DNA from 2 places in the Paenibacillus sp. J14 genome. Region 1 is predicted to be linked to the other one. Evidence: predicted binding sites of a transcription regulator. Region 1 holds the regulator's gene; the other holds the start of a gene.

Region 1 (7,230 bases):
CCGCTGAAGCAGACGATGATTCACTACGGCTGCATCCAGCGACAACAATGAGCGCAAGAACGATGGCAACAAGCAGCCCCGTTTTTCCCTTGATTCGCATTCAGATTTCCCCCTTCCACCGCCTAAGAATACCTTACTTCTGATTCACTACAAGCCAACTTGAGTTATGCCAACTTCGCTAAGAGGTCATGAAGTTCGGACAAATGCTTGATCTCATAATCCGGTACGATCTCACCGGTAAGTGTTTTGCCGTCTCGATTAATCCAAACGGCGGTCATACCAACACTTAGCGCACCTTTGATATCCGTCGTCAGCTTATCACCAACCATGATTCCTTCATTCGGTTCGATCCCTAACCGTTCTAAGGCGTGGCGGAAAATGGATGGATCGGGTTTGCCCTTACCGAAGTTTCCGGAGATCACAATCTCATCGAAAAAAGGCGCCAGCTCAGGCACACCATCCAGCTTCTCCTGCTGTAAGGCTGGACATCCGTTCGTAAGTAACAGCAGCTTCACCTTGCCTTGCAATTCCTTCAACACTTGAAAAGTCTCCTCGTATACATGAGGACGGGCACGCCGTTCGCGGCCAAACTGTTCTGCCAGTTCACCGGACAGTTCCTCGTCATCAACGCCAAGCGCAAGCAGACCGCGCCGCCAGGATTCCTTACGATAGGTTGGAGCTAACTGCTCCAACTGGCGGAATTCCGGTTGTTCTCCAGCAGAGAATGTCGCCCATAACCCTTCAAACGGATTGATTCCAATCATCGTTGTGAAAGGATACGTTTCATAGGATTCATACAACCCCCGAGCTTCCCGGCGTACAGCTTCTTCCAATTGATCGGGGTTTAATCCATCAATTTTCGCCGCAGCGCGTTCACACGTTGCAGCAAAAGCTTCCTTTACGCTTCGCTCATCCCAGAGCAGCGTGTCATCCAGGTCAAAACATACCGCCTTGATTGTCATTCGTCCCAACCTCTCCATTCCTATCGCAAGTGTATTGTATAAGGTTTATTCCTTCACCAGCTTCACATGATGGGTATCAGCATACAACTGCAGGCGTGCAGCCATTGCTTCCGTGTCAAAACGGTTACGGGTGCGGTAGAACACCCACTTCGGTTCCCGCGTCTTCGGTTCAATGACGATTTTGTTCCGGCTCACTTTGATCTTGCTGATGTTACCCGCATCCAACATCCGATCGCGGTTGAACTTCGAAGTGTACAACGAGCTCTTATTCACGCGCAAATAAGGCTTGCGCAGGAAAATCACCAGAGCCAGCACGAAATACAAAAAGATCGTTGCCCAGAACAATACCGAATTCACTTCCTCGGTATTCCCGATCAACCCGACCACGGCATACAGCAGCGCTAACAGAACCAAGGCGGTAGGCAAAATGAAGTTCCGCCCTTTAAATACGTCGCCTTCCCCATTTGCTCCAAGTGAAGTACGAGGGTTGCGCGTCCCTTGTCCGACATTGGAACCTTTGCCTTTCTTGTACATTCTTCGTTGATTGCGTTCTACTTTTCGGTCAAACGACCCCATACCTGTTCCTCCCTATTTATCTACAATCTCGATCGACTCGAGCTGTTGCCGAAAATTTCTGCGAACGTTTTGCAGATACGTTTCCCGAAGCTGGGCTCTTTCCAAGAGTTCGTCTTGCGTTAACCCTTCTTGTTTCGCTTTTCGAGCCAGCTCGTTAATCCGCTTAACCAAAGCATCAATATCCATAAATCCACCTGCTTCTTTGATATACTATGCTACCCATGATGTCTCACAGGGCATTAATTCTTACTTTGACATGAGAAAAAGAGCTTGTCAAGGCGCGGCAACCCCTGCCGTAATACCTTAAGACAAGCTCTGTTCGAATACATTGATAAACCTGTGAATTATTTTTTAACGTATGAATTATCTACTGGGCAACATCAACGTATCGCCAGCTTGAATCGCACTGCTGCTCAACCCGTTAGTCCGGATCAGCTTCTGAACATAGACCCTTGTGTCCAGTCCTTGTGGCTTATGTGCTACAGCAATTTCCCACAACGTATCTCCTGGCATAACCACGACATATTCCGGCCGATACGTTCCGTCAGCGTTGTCTGTGGAAGCAGCAAAGGCTTGTACCATTCCAGTACATGTGATGCTGAGGATGATTAAAAGCAGGACGATTTTGGACAATCTACTCTTAAGGAAGACATTCATATGTAGACTTCTCTTCACCGGACGACGAAAAGAAGGTTGTTCATAGATGCTTTGATAAGAACTATATTTCAACATTTCACCATCACTCCAAACAAGTGTTCTGTTTTACATGTATTCAATATAACACGAACATTTGTTTGATTCAATAGGTTTTTCGAACAGTTGTTCTTATTTTTTTAAAGTAGTTCTCTTCTCCTAAACTATTTAGAACTAATGTTTGTACGAACGGAAGTTCTATGTTATAATTTTTCCAAACGTTACTAAATGGGGTTGATCCGTAAATGTCAAAGGTATCGAGCCGGCAACAGGCTATTCTTGAGTTTATTCGCAACGAAGTACGCGCTAAGGGATATCCTCCTTCGGTCCGGGAGATCGGTGAAGCCGTCGGATTGGCTTCCAGTTCTACTGTTCACGGCCATTTAGACCGTCTGGAGAAGAAAGGATTTATCCGCCGCGACCCAACGAAACCGCGCGCCATTGAATTATTGGGTCAAGAGGAATCGGAGAATTACAATTTATTTGCACACAGCGTGACCCGCGTTCCGATTGTTGGGAAGGTTACCGCGGGCGTGCCGATCACAGCGACAGAGAATATTGAAGATTATTTTCCGTTGCCAGAGCACTACGCAGCGGAAGGGGATGTCTTTATGCTTTCCGTGGTTGGCGACAGCATGATCGAAGCTGGAATACATAACGGGGATTATGTGATCGTCCGCCAGCAGCAGACGGCGAACAACGGAGATATCGTTGTGGCCATGACGGAGGATGACGAAGCAACGGTTAAGACGTTCTATAAAGAAAGTGACCATATTCGCCTACAGCCGGAGAATTCAACGATGGAACCGCTTCGTTTGAAGCATGTAACCATTTTGGGCAAGGTCATCGGCTTGTTCCGCGACCTGCACTAATTTGAAATCTTCCCTTTCGTAGGCCACATAAGATAAGGAAACCGAACAGGACGAAGCGATGCAGTGACTTCCGCTTCGTCCTGTTTACTTTATGGGGAACTTGATGACTTCCCCTCTTACTCCCATTCGAGGTCTAAGAAGCTCATGGAATTATAGCCGTTCTTCTCCCGGCGCCCGCGCGTACCCCACCCTAGCCCCGAACGCTCTGTGATCCACCACTGCTTTAACCGATAGCGACGACGTTGGTATCTTTTTAGTTCGGTTACTGTCATCTGCATGAACCTCCTTATACCTATAAGTTGTCCCAATTCGAGTGAAATCATGGCATTGTTTCGAAATCCAAAAGCTGTAATTCATTCGTCTTCACCATAAAAAAAGCCAGCCCCTGCTTGAAATGCCGGGAGCTGGCTTGGCTGTGAACCCTGATTAATACAGCGTCATATATTGATCGCGTTCCCATTGGTGAACTTGGGTCCGGAAAATATCCCATTCGATCTCTTTCAATTCGTAGAAGTGAGTTAATGCGTGATCTCCCAGCGCTTCGCTGATGATTTCGCTGCGGAGCAATTCGCCGAGCGCTTCCTTCAAGTCGGATGGAAGACTTGGGATGCCTTCCTCTACCCGCTCTTCTTCGGACATCACATAGATGTTGCGATCAACCGGATCAACCAACGGAAGCTCTTTCTTAATTCCATCCAGTCCGGCTTTCAACATCACAGCCAGAGCCAAGTATGGGTTAGCAGCTGGGTCCGGGTTACGCACTTCGATCCGTGTGCTGAGACCACGGGAAGCCGGAATCCGAATCATTGGGCTGCGGTTGCTCGAAGACCAAGCCACATAGCAAGGAGCTTCATACCCAGGTACGAGACGTTTGTAGGAGTTTACGGTTGGATTCGTGATCGCTGCAAATGCGCGGGCATGCTTCAGAATACCGGCCATATAATGACGCGCTTCTTTGCTCAAGCCCAATTCATCACTTTCGTCATAGAAAGCATTGACATTGCCTTTGAACAGCGATTGGTGACAGTGCATCCCGGAGCCATTTACGCCAAACAGCGGCTTCGGCATAAACGTTGCATGGAGCCCATGTTGACGAGCAATCGTCTTAACGACCAGCTTGAACGTTTGGATTTGGTCAGCTGCTTTGATTGCATCAGCATATTTAAAGTCGATTTCATGCTGACCTGGTGCCACTTCGTGGTGAGAAGCTTCGATTTCAAAGCCCATTTCCTCCAGGGTCAATACGATTTCGCGGCGGCAGTTCTCGCCCAAATCCGTAGGAGCCAAGTCGAAGTATCCGCCTTGGTCGTTCAATTCGGTTGTAGGGTTGCCTTTATCATCGGTTTTGAACAGGAAGAATTCCGGTTCTGGACCAACGTTCATTGAAGTGTACCCCATTTCCTCAGCTTCCTTGAGCGCACGTTTCAGAATCGCGCGTGGATCGCCGGCAAACGGAGTGCCGTCAGGCATGTATACATCACAAATCAAACGTGCAACGCGATCCTCGGTCACCCAAGGGAAGATCACCCAAGTGTCCAGATCCGGGTAGAGATACATATCGGATTCCTCGATGCGGACATACCCTTCAATGGAAGAACCGTCAAACATCATTTTGTTATCCAATGCTTTCTCCAACTGGCTGACTGGGATTTCTACATTCTTGATCGTTCCCAGCAAATCCGTGAATTGCAAACGGATAAAGCGTACATTTTCTTCCTTAGCAATCCGCAAAATATCTTCTTTGGTGTATTGCTTGTTACTCACCCTAACCTCTCCCAACGTTTAGATTATTTTTTGAAAAACCGAGACAACTCACCTTGGAGCAAAGAAACTTGTCCCGGTTTGCTCCCTGACACCAGTTGCTGCTTCAACATCCGGTAGATCTGGGAATCTGTCATTTCCTTTCGCTTCTCTTCCGTGTCCTTCGTGATGACTGTCGCATCCTGGGACTCCCGAGACATCGGATTCATAACCTGCTTGATTCCCGCGATATTGACACCCTTGTCGATGAGACTCTTGATTTCCAGTAACCGCTCGACGTCATTCAGAGAAAACATCCGCTGATTTCCCGAGGTACGTGCGGGTACGATTAATTCATGTTGCTCGTAATATCTTATTTGTCTTGCCGTTAAATCCGTAAGTTTCATGACGATACCAATAGGAAACAAGGCCATATTTCTGCGAATTTCCTCACTCATCGCTATCAACCTTCCAGTTAGATTATCATGACCTTATCATATGTTAGTTATCCTAACATGTCAATAGATATGTTAGGATAACTTACAACAAGTTGCGGTCTTTCATCGTCTGAAGTGCGGTGAGCAGGCCAAATTTAACATGGGAATACGTTAAACCACCTTGCATATACGCGATATATGGCGCACGGATCGGAGCATCGGCAGACAATTCCAGGCTCCCTCCCTGGATAAATGTCCCGGCCGCCATGATCACCGGGTGGTCATAGCCCGGCATATCCCAAGGTTCGGGCACTACGTGGCCGTCCACAGCAGCTGCCCGTTGAATCCCCTGAACAAATGCTATTAATTGCTCTGGGGCGTCAAAGGCAATCGCCTGGATGAGATCGGTACGCCGATCCTGCCAAGCCGGCCGGCTTCGGAATCCTGCCCGCTCAAACAATGCTGCAGCCAGGATAGAGCCTTTAACGGCTTGTCCGACGATCGTTGGAGCCAGAAACAAACCTTGATAAATGCCTCGCGTCGTTCCCAGCATCGCTCCCACCTCGCTGCCAATGCCCGGTGCAGTTAACCGGTAAGATGCGAGAGTGACCAGATCCTGCCTTCCGCAAATGTATCCACCGGTTTCTGCCAAGCCGCCTCCCGGATTTTTAATCAGCGAACCAGCCATCAAATCGACACCAACCTGTGTTGGTTCCTGTTCCTCGGTAAATTCACCATAACAGTTGTCTACAAAGACGATCAGATCCGGCTTGATTGCTTTCACTTGGGCAACCATCTCACCGATCTGCTCAACGGAAAAGGAATCCCTCCAATCGTAGCCGCGCGAGCGCTGAATCCCAATGACTTTGGTCTTATTGGAAATTTTGGTCTTCACGGTGTCCCAGTCGACTGTGCCGTCAGCCAGCAATGCAGCTTCGTGATACCGGATACCATAGTCCTGCAACGAGCCGCTGCCGTCACCCGGCGTTCCAATCACTTTATGTAGTGTATCATATGGACGCCCCGTAATATAGAGCAGTTCGTCCCCGGGACGCAAGACCCCGAACAACGCTGTAGCGATTGTATGCGTGCCGGAAGCGAAATGCGGCCTTACCAGTGCGGCCTCCGCTCCAAAAACGTCCGCATAAACCAGGTCCAAAACTTCACGACCCCGATCATTATAAGCATAACCGGTGGAACCGGCAAAGTGAAAATCGCTGACTTGATGACGTTGAAAAGCTTCGATAACCTTCCATTGGTTGTGATCGACGATCCGGTCGACCTCCCGGAACCGGCTTTCCACCTGACGTTCAGCGGCTTCCAGCCAATGTACGATTTCTTCCGAAAATACTGCCATTGTTACGTAATCTCTCCCTTAATCTATTCCATCGTTTGTCGTGTTATCCTCAGGGGCTTCTTGCTGTGGAATGAGAAAAGGAGCTAAACGATAACCGTACTTCTCGAAATCGGCTTGATTCACATCAATTTCGTAAATGAGGTCTTCGTCGTCGATCTGCTTGTCCACTACTTCGCCAATTCGGTATAACACAGAAGCGAGATCCCCGCGTTCTGCAGGAATCCGATACGACTTGGTGCCGCCGGACAGCTTGCGCTGTACGGCTTCGCGAACCGCAGCCAAGTCGCGTTCATCAAACGCGGATATCTTTAAATAACCCTCGCCCGCCGGCAGCATCTCCAGCTGCTCCGGTGGACAAAGATCTTTCTTATTAAACAACATGATTTGCGGCTTTCCCCCAGCTCCCAAATCATTTAAAATCCGATCCACGACCTCGATTTGCTCCTCACGCATCGGGGATGAGGCATCCACGACGTGGAGAATCAGGTCCGCTTCGTTCACCTCTTCCAGAGTGGCACGAAAGGCAGCAACTAGGTCGTGCGGCAGATTTTGAATAAATCCGACCGTATCGGTCAGCACCACTTCTTTGCGAC
Region 2 (7,230 bases), on a different contig from region 1:
CGTGATCCGACCCCGCATCTCCGCAGCGGCGGCTTTGGTAAACGTAGCCACCAGCAGCCGCTCCACGCTCAGCGGCTGTTCGCGGTCCGTCAGCTTGCGGATAATCCGCTCGACGAGCACCGCTGTCTTGCCGGACCCAGCGGCTGCGGCGACCAGCATGTCACCGCCGGACAAGGCGATCGCCCGCCATTGGTCATCACTCCAGTAACTTCCAGCTGGTTTTGGTTTCGTCGGGATGGTCATGAAGGGTTCGCCTCCTTTCCGCGCTCCTGTCCGAGGAGCTGCCAAATTTCGTTTTTGCCCGGTTTGCCGAGGACGTGATATGCGTTGCCGTCCAATGCTTCCTCAAAGCGGCACACCGGTTTGTAGGGACAGAACGTACAAGCCGTCTCCAGGCCAAGTCGATATGGGGCAATCTGCACGTCACCGTCGGTGATGCGCGTGCCGATTTCCGTAATCGTCCTCCGTACAGAACCCAGCAGCGTATCCCACTGCTCCGGCGTTGCAACCGAGGCGCTGCTGTAGAAGCCGCCATCCGCCTTAATGGCCACCGGAATGATATCGGAATAGCCTTTTTCCAGTTGGGCATCCATCTTCGCGATCACATCCCGGTCTGCGAGCAGCAAGCCCTTCATCTTGAATCGCTTTAGCAGCTCCTGCTGCGCCTGCTCCGCACTCATGCCGTTGCTGCTTTGCAGCAGCGGGTTATGCACATGGAAATACAACGTGCCGGCAGGAAGGGCAGGCTGCCCCAGCCAGGCTTCCGCCGAGGACAGCAGAACGTCCAGATAGGTGAGCATTTGTAGAGATAAGCCGTAATACACTTCGTGCAGCTTTAGGTCGGTCTGACTCGACTTGTAGTCGATGACCCGCAAGAGCAGGCCTTGTTCGCCTTCCGCCATATCCACACGGTCAATCCGGCCGACGATTTCCATCACGCAGCCGTTGGGCAGCTCAAACGTCAGCGGAGGCAAGGGCCGCCCTGGTCCAAAATCCAGCTCCAGGCCAACCGGCTCGAAGCTGCCGCGACGCGCTTGCTCGCCAAGGATTAACGAAGCCCGACCAACGATCGCTTTCAGCTTGCGGGAAATATAACCGTAGCGCTTGGAGCTAAGCAGGATTTCGCCCTGCAGCTTAGGTGCCAACTCATCAACAGCCGAATTGGCGGCCTGAATCGCTTCCTCTGGCGTAAGGCTGCCCCAGCTGCGGTTTTGCGCCTTGAAGGTGATCGCCATCTGACTGAGCGCCGCATGGAACAGCTGTCCGATATCCGGCGCTTGCAGTCGGTAAAGCTGGCGTTCCTTCAGCTTCAGCCCATGTGAAGCGAAGTGCGCGAACGGACAAGCCGAGAACTGTTCCATCCGCGATACGCTTGTCCGCAGCCGTTTGCCGTAAAGCCGTCGGCTCGTTGCCGGCGTCAAACCGCGCACCCGGTTACGATAATCCAGCGAGGTCAGCAGGCGAGCCGTTTTGCTTTCCCATTCCGGTCGGGACTTGTACCATTCCAGCACACGCCACCACAGCGGCGAAATGGACTCTCCCGTCTTCCACAGTCGCAGCTGACCGATTAAGGCGTTTAGCGTCGGACCCGGATGAGAGACGTATTCAAGCTGAGAAGCGAACGGATCGGTGGAGCTGCTGACAGACCCCGGCGCTAATAGCAGCGGCTGCTCCTTTAGTCCCGGGAAGATCCGCTTCACATGCCGGATCACCTCCGATGGTAAAAGTGCACCCCCCTCACCATCGGCAGCGGGGTAGCTTAGCCAGAGCGAACGGCTTGCCCCGGACAACGCTTCGTAGATGAGGAAACGTTCATCCAACAGCTTGCGGGCCAGCCCCGGAGCCAGCTCCAAGCCAAGCTCCGCCAGTCGCTCCCGCTCCTGCTCGCTGAGCACCCCCTCCTCTTGCAGATTGGCTGGCATGATTCCTTCATTAATGCCAAGCAAGAACAGATGCTTGACCTGCCCCGAACGCGTCCGCTCCGTACTCCCGATCAGCACCTGGTCGAGCGAAGGCGGCACCAGCGACACCTTCAGCTCCTTGAGCCCGGTCTCCAGCACGCCGGCAAAAAGCTCCAGCTCCAACGGCTCGTCCCCCATCATCTCTACGATCTGGTCAAGCACGTCCAATACCGCGCCCCATAATTGGCGATGCTCCATCGCCTGACGCGGCTTACCTTCGCGAACCATTTGGTGTGCCAACACATCCAGGCGCTGGGCGGCTTCCACCCGCTCCAGCAAATGGTACACTGCCGCACACATATTTTCTGCGTTCTTCGCCTTACGGATTTCTTTCTCAAAAGCGGTCAAAGGGCCGGCGACCGCAGCGCGGCACCGCTCCAACAGCTGCAGCTGCTCCATGGCTTTCGTGGATGCCGACGTTTGATCCTCCAGCTCCAGCGACAGGCTGGGCGCCGATTTCCAAGGACGGCCGTCAAACCATCGATAACCTTGGATTCCGCTCGCCAGAGCATAATTCTCCAGCACATCCATATGTTCACGCGTCAGACTGCCGTCCAGCGGCAGAAGAAATTCGCTTTTCACGCAGCGAAATACGTCTTCGTATCTCCAAAACCCAAGCACAACGTCCAGCGCCGCCCGAATAAACTCGATCATGGGGTGATACAGCATGCTTGTTTTCTGGTCAAGGAAATAAGGGATCCCGTATGCTTCCATCGTTGGAGCAAGCAGTTCTTCATAATCCCCTAAGTTGCGCACCAAGAGCGCCATGTCCCGCCAGCGCACACCTTCTTCCCGGGCGAGACGCACCATCTCACGTGCCGCCCCTTCGACCTCGGCTCGCCGGCTGGCCGCCCGGTGCAGAGACAAGGCCTTCTCTAAATCTTTAGGCGGCTCAGACTTCGGCCATGGCGAACGTCGCTCGTAAGCCGACTCCAAGTATGAAAGCGTCTCGCTCTCCCGAAACCGCGGGAACGGGCGAGCTTCCAGCAGCTCCGGCGGCAGCACCTCAATCCCCTCTTCTGCAGCCAGTCGGCTCAGCTTCACGAAGGCAGATGCAGGGGTATAGAACAGGTTAAGTTCATGCGGCTGATTTCCATCGTTGTATACTCGGTCTAATGTCAGTGAGACCGTAACCGAAGCCGCCGATTTCAGCAGCGCGAGAATCGCAGTATATTCCTGAGGGGTAAACGTATGAAACCCGTCAATCCAAATTTCCGCCCCGCGCAAATAAGCCGACTCGCTGGCCCCCTGCGCCAGCTTGACGACATGGTCCTCGTTGTCGATGTACAAGCGGGACAGTTCTTCGTCATACTCCGCGAACAGGAGGCTCAAATCGTGCATTTTATCTTTTAATAAAGGAGACTCCCCTTCGATCTGCTCCAGAAGATGATAATGCTCCTGCAAAGTGGAGAAATCCACATTATATTTCTTCATTTCCGTATACAGCCCGGCGATCCGGTCAATTAATCCGAGCTGGTCTCCGCCGTGTCCAAACAGCTTCAACTCGTCTTTGCGGCGGCGCATGAGCTTGTACAGCAGCATTTTCTTGCCTTCATCATCGATCGGCACCAATGCCGCACCTCCGGTTTCCTGCATGACGCGCAGCGCCAATCGACGAAATCCTAACACCTGAGTGCGTACTGTACCGTGCAGTCCCGGGGCCGTAGCGATCCGCTGCTCGATCTGAAACGTGCCTTGCTCCGGGGTTAAAATAATGAGCGGCGGACCCATCGGTTGCTCCCGCAGCTTGGAGGTCACCCGGTCAAGAATGAGGCTCGTTTTGCCGCTGCCGGAGCGGCCGAGTATAAACTGTAAAGACATGGAAATCCCTCCTACGACGGACAATTCGTTAAGTTCCAGTATAGCATAAATACGATCAAACATTCGCATCTTCTTCCGTCACAAAAACAGCCTCGCACCGCGAAAGCTCGCGAAACGAGGCTGTAATTCAATTATATTCAATTTTATAACGCGTGTTTGCTGCGCACTTCGAAAATGGCAAATTTCAGGTAATGTCCTTCGTCCACCCCAAGAATTTGCGGGTGGTCCTTACCGGCTGCCCGCCATTCCACAAGACGCAGTACTTTGCCCGCATCCTCCGCTGCCTCAAGAATCGTCTCCAGGAACAGATCCGGACGCATATGGTAAGAGCAGCTGGCCGTGACCAAATAGCCGCCTTCATTTACCAGCTTCATGCCGTGCAGGTTAATGTCTTTATAGCCGCGAACGGCGCCTTTGACCGCCGCTTTCGTCTTGGCGAACGCCGGTGGATCGAGGATCACGACGTCCCACGTCCGCCCGCCGCCGGCGGTCAAAGGCACGGAAGTATCGACCTTAGCGTCCTGGGCAGCCCGCCGTGCCCGTTCCTCCAAGCCCTTTACCTGGCTGCGCAGATAGTCAAACGCATCAGCCACCACAAATTCGACGCGATCGGTGAACCCATTCAGTTCCACGTTCCGCTTCGCACTTTCTATCGCATGCTCGGAGATGTCAAGGCAAGTGACCTTTTTGGCTCCATATTTGCAAGCATGCAAGGTGAAGCTTCCGGTATGCGAGAAGCATTCCAGCACGGTAGCTCCATCCCAGTACGGGAAGGTGACTTCTTTACCGTTCCGGTTAACCGGTGCGAGACGCACACCGCCGTCTTCCGTGGGCAGCTCTTGCAGCGAAATGCCGCTGCGGCCACCCCAGCCGGTCATCAACGGCTTGATGGACGCCCGGTTTTCCCGCTGGTCGAAGAAATACCCGGTTTTTTGCCCCTGCTCGATATCCACCTCGATCTTAAGCCCGTTCTCTGAAACGATCACATGGCGCGGCGGCTGGCCAAAGATCGACCCTTTCACCTGCTCCAAGCCTTCCATTTCCCGGACACCTACATCACTGCGTTCATAGATGCCAACGGGGTGCATCACTTCGGACAACGCCTCTACGATCTGCTCCCGACAGCGGTCCATCCCCAGTGTAAGCAGTTGTACTACCAACACGTCACCAAACTTGTCCACAATCAGCCCCGGCAAAAAGTCGGCCTCTCCGTATACGAAACGGTAAGCGTCCTCCTTCACGAACCGTTCCCGATGCTTCAAGCATTCCTGAAACCTACGGACAAAAAAGGCCTTGTCCATCGCCTCCAACGGTGTATACGACACGATGCGGACAGTAATTTGTGAAGCCGGGTTGTAATACCCGGTGGCCAGATAACGGTTCCGGTGATCAACCACCTCAACCAAATCGCCCGGTTCCACCTCTCCTTCCAATCGTTCGATTTCATTTTTGAAGATCCAAGGATGTCCTTTTTCCACCCGTTTCTTGCGGCTGCGTTGCAATATGACCCTTGCCACTTAATCCTTCACTCCTCATTTTAAATATGACTCACGACGCCTAAAGCACCGCTGCGACCGGGACGGTTCGTCAGCCTGACTGGCATGGAAGTTGTCCGACCGTCATATATGTAACTTGTACGATTATCGCTTGTCTGCATTTGACAGATCATCCGGGGAGGGAGGTTGCCAGCATGTTTCATGAGATTTTGTTTCCTGTGACGTTTGGCTTCGCCCTGTTCCTGTTCGGCATGAAGGTCATGGAGGCGGCCCTGCACGCATGGGCAGGTCCACGACTGATTGGTGTTCTTCACCGGACGACGCGGACACCTTGGACCGGCCTTGTGTCGAGCACCTTTATCACGGCTGTCTTACAGAGCAGCACCGCTGTAACCGTCATGACAATTGGCCTGGTTAACGCCCGCCTGTTGTCCTATGCACGGACGCTCGGCATTATTCTGGGAGGGAATATCGGAACCTGCCTGACCACAGAACTGCTTGCCCTTAATATAGCCAAGCTGGGAGCCCCCATGCTGATCGTTTCGTTCACGTTATGGGCCGCCGCCGTGCTGGCAGGCGAAATGTTGCCAAACTATATCCAACGCTGCATCCCCTGGTTGCTGCCCTTGCAGTATGCTGCCCTGGCTATCGCCGGCTTCAGCCTCGTTATGATCGCCATCCGTTTTATGCAGTCGATTGGTCCGGCGCTGGAAGAGCGCGGCGTGATCTCCTGGCTGCTGGAGCATGCCACCGGCAGCCTGTTGTGGGGCGCCTTTGCCGGCGCTATCCTGACGGCGATCATTCATAGCAGTGCTGCCGTCGTCGCCATGACGATGGGACTCGCCGCTAGTGGTGCCTTGCCGGTCGAATTTGGCATCGCCATGGTTATCGGCTCCAACGTAGGCACCTGTGTCACGGCGGTCATCGCCGCCATCAGCGGCACCCGAGCTGGCCGCTTCGTCGCATGGTCGCATGTAACGCTCAACGTATTGGGAGCAGTCTTGTTCTTGCCGCTAGTTCCGCTGCTGCAAGGGGCGGCAGCCTGGTTAACCAGCGATCTTTCAGCGCAAATCGCTCACACGCAGACGATTTTTAATGTGGTCTGCTCCTTGCTGGCGCTGCCGTTCTGCTATTTGCCAATCTGGTCCAAGCTGGACCCGCCTGAAGACCTGGATCATCACGCCGGCCCCCTCCTTCCGAATGCGAAGGCATCTAAATAGCCGCAAAAATGCAGTTATTTTCCCCGATATTCTCCCATCTCCTCAATATCGCAGAAAACAACTGCACCGTATTAGTTCTCCGGCTCGATCCCCAGCATTTGCAAGGCCTTCTCTAAGATGAAGTCGTTATTGTCATATCCCGCCTTGCGTTGCTGACGCCAAGCCTCCTGCGGCTCGTACCAGGACACGCTGCGGATCTCCTCAAGCTGAGGACGGAGGGCACCGCTTTGCCATTCTACCAGGTAATAATGGACTTCTTTTTCCACGGAGCCGAGTTTGGGATGATGGTAAGTATATGCGATGATATCAATCAATTTATTAATCCGGCCCACAATGCCGGTTTCTTCCAAAATTTCGCGCAGCGCCGTTTGTTCCACGGTTTCGCCTGGTTCCCTCTTCCCTTTCGGAAACGATATCTTGCCATAACGATCGGTAATCAGTTGCACTTGCAGCCGTCCGTCTTGGATGCGATAAACGACGCCTCCAGCAGAGATTTCTTTGAATGGCATTCTGGCTGTACCTCCTTTATTTTACCCAAGCCTCCCAATGGACTGAGGCGCTTCTGTTCGCTGTTCCCTTCAGGATATGCCGTCTTCGGCGCTGGGCGAGAAATTGTTGACGCCCGTTGTTATTTGTTAATTATAGGTGCATCGCACTCATACTTCCAAATTACCCGTATGTAACAACAAGGATTTCAACCCCAATCAGGGTGAAATCCTTGACCTATGCCCG

What was found. The regulator LexA, encoded in region 1, represses DNA repair genes until DNA is damaged. The targets are predictions, from matches to a motif close to CGAACATATGTTCG.
Region 2: addB (helicase-exonuclease AddAB subunit AddB) is a predicted target of LexA. The motif match lies at 3,835-3,848, and genes of this name have one in related genera.

The regions. Positions count from the first base shown of each region.
Region 1 covers NZ_JADQ01000003.1:10,944-18,173, reverse strand. The annotation lists gene M891_RS0101540 (FixH family protein) at 1-100, opposite strand, end outside; gene M891_RS0101535 (HAD family hydrolase) at 165-962, opposite strand; gene M891_RS0101530 (hypothetical protein) at 1,008-1,538, opposite strand; gene M891_RS24795 (DUF896 domain-containing protein) at 1,551-1,724, opposite strand; gene M891_RS0101520 (LysM peptidoglycan-binding domain-containing protein) at 1,902-2,195, opposite strand; gene lexA (transcriptional repressor LexA) at 2,477-3,103, shown strand; gene M891_RS25490 (hypothetical protein) at 3,220-3,375, opposite strand; gene glnA (type I glutamate--ammonia ligase) at 3,530-4,867, opposite strand; gene M891_RS0101500 (MerR family transcriptional regulator) at 4,891-5,301, opposite strand; gene M891_RS0101495 (methionine gamma-lyase family protein) at 5,384-6,637, opposite strand; gene hflX (GTPase HflX) at 6,656-7,230, opposite strand, start outside.
Region 2 covers NZ_JADQ01000008.1:14,677-21,906, reverse strand. The annotation lists gene addA (helicase-exonuclease AddAB subunit AddA) at 1-243, opposite strand, end outside; gene addB (helicase-exonuclease AddAB subunit AddB) at 240-3,782, opposite strand; gene M891_RS0103880 (class I SAM-dependent rRNA methyltransferase) at 3,926-5,299, opposite strand; gene M891_RS0103875 (Na/Pi cotransporter family protein) at 5,473-6,498, shown strand; gene M891_RS0103870 (NUDIX hydrolase) at 6,570-7,007, opposite strand.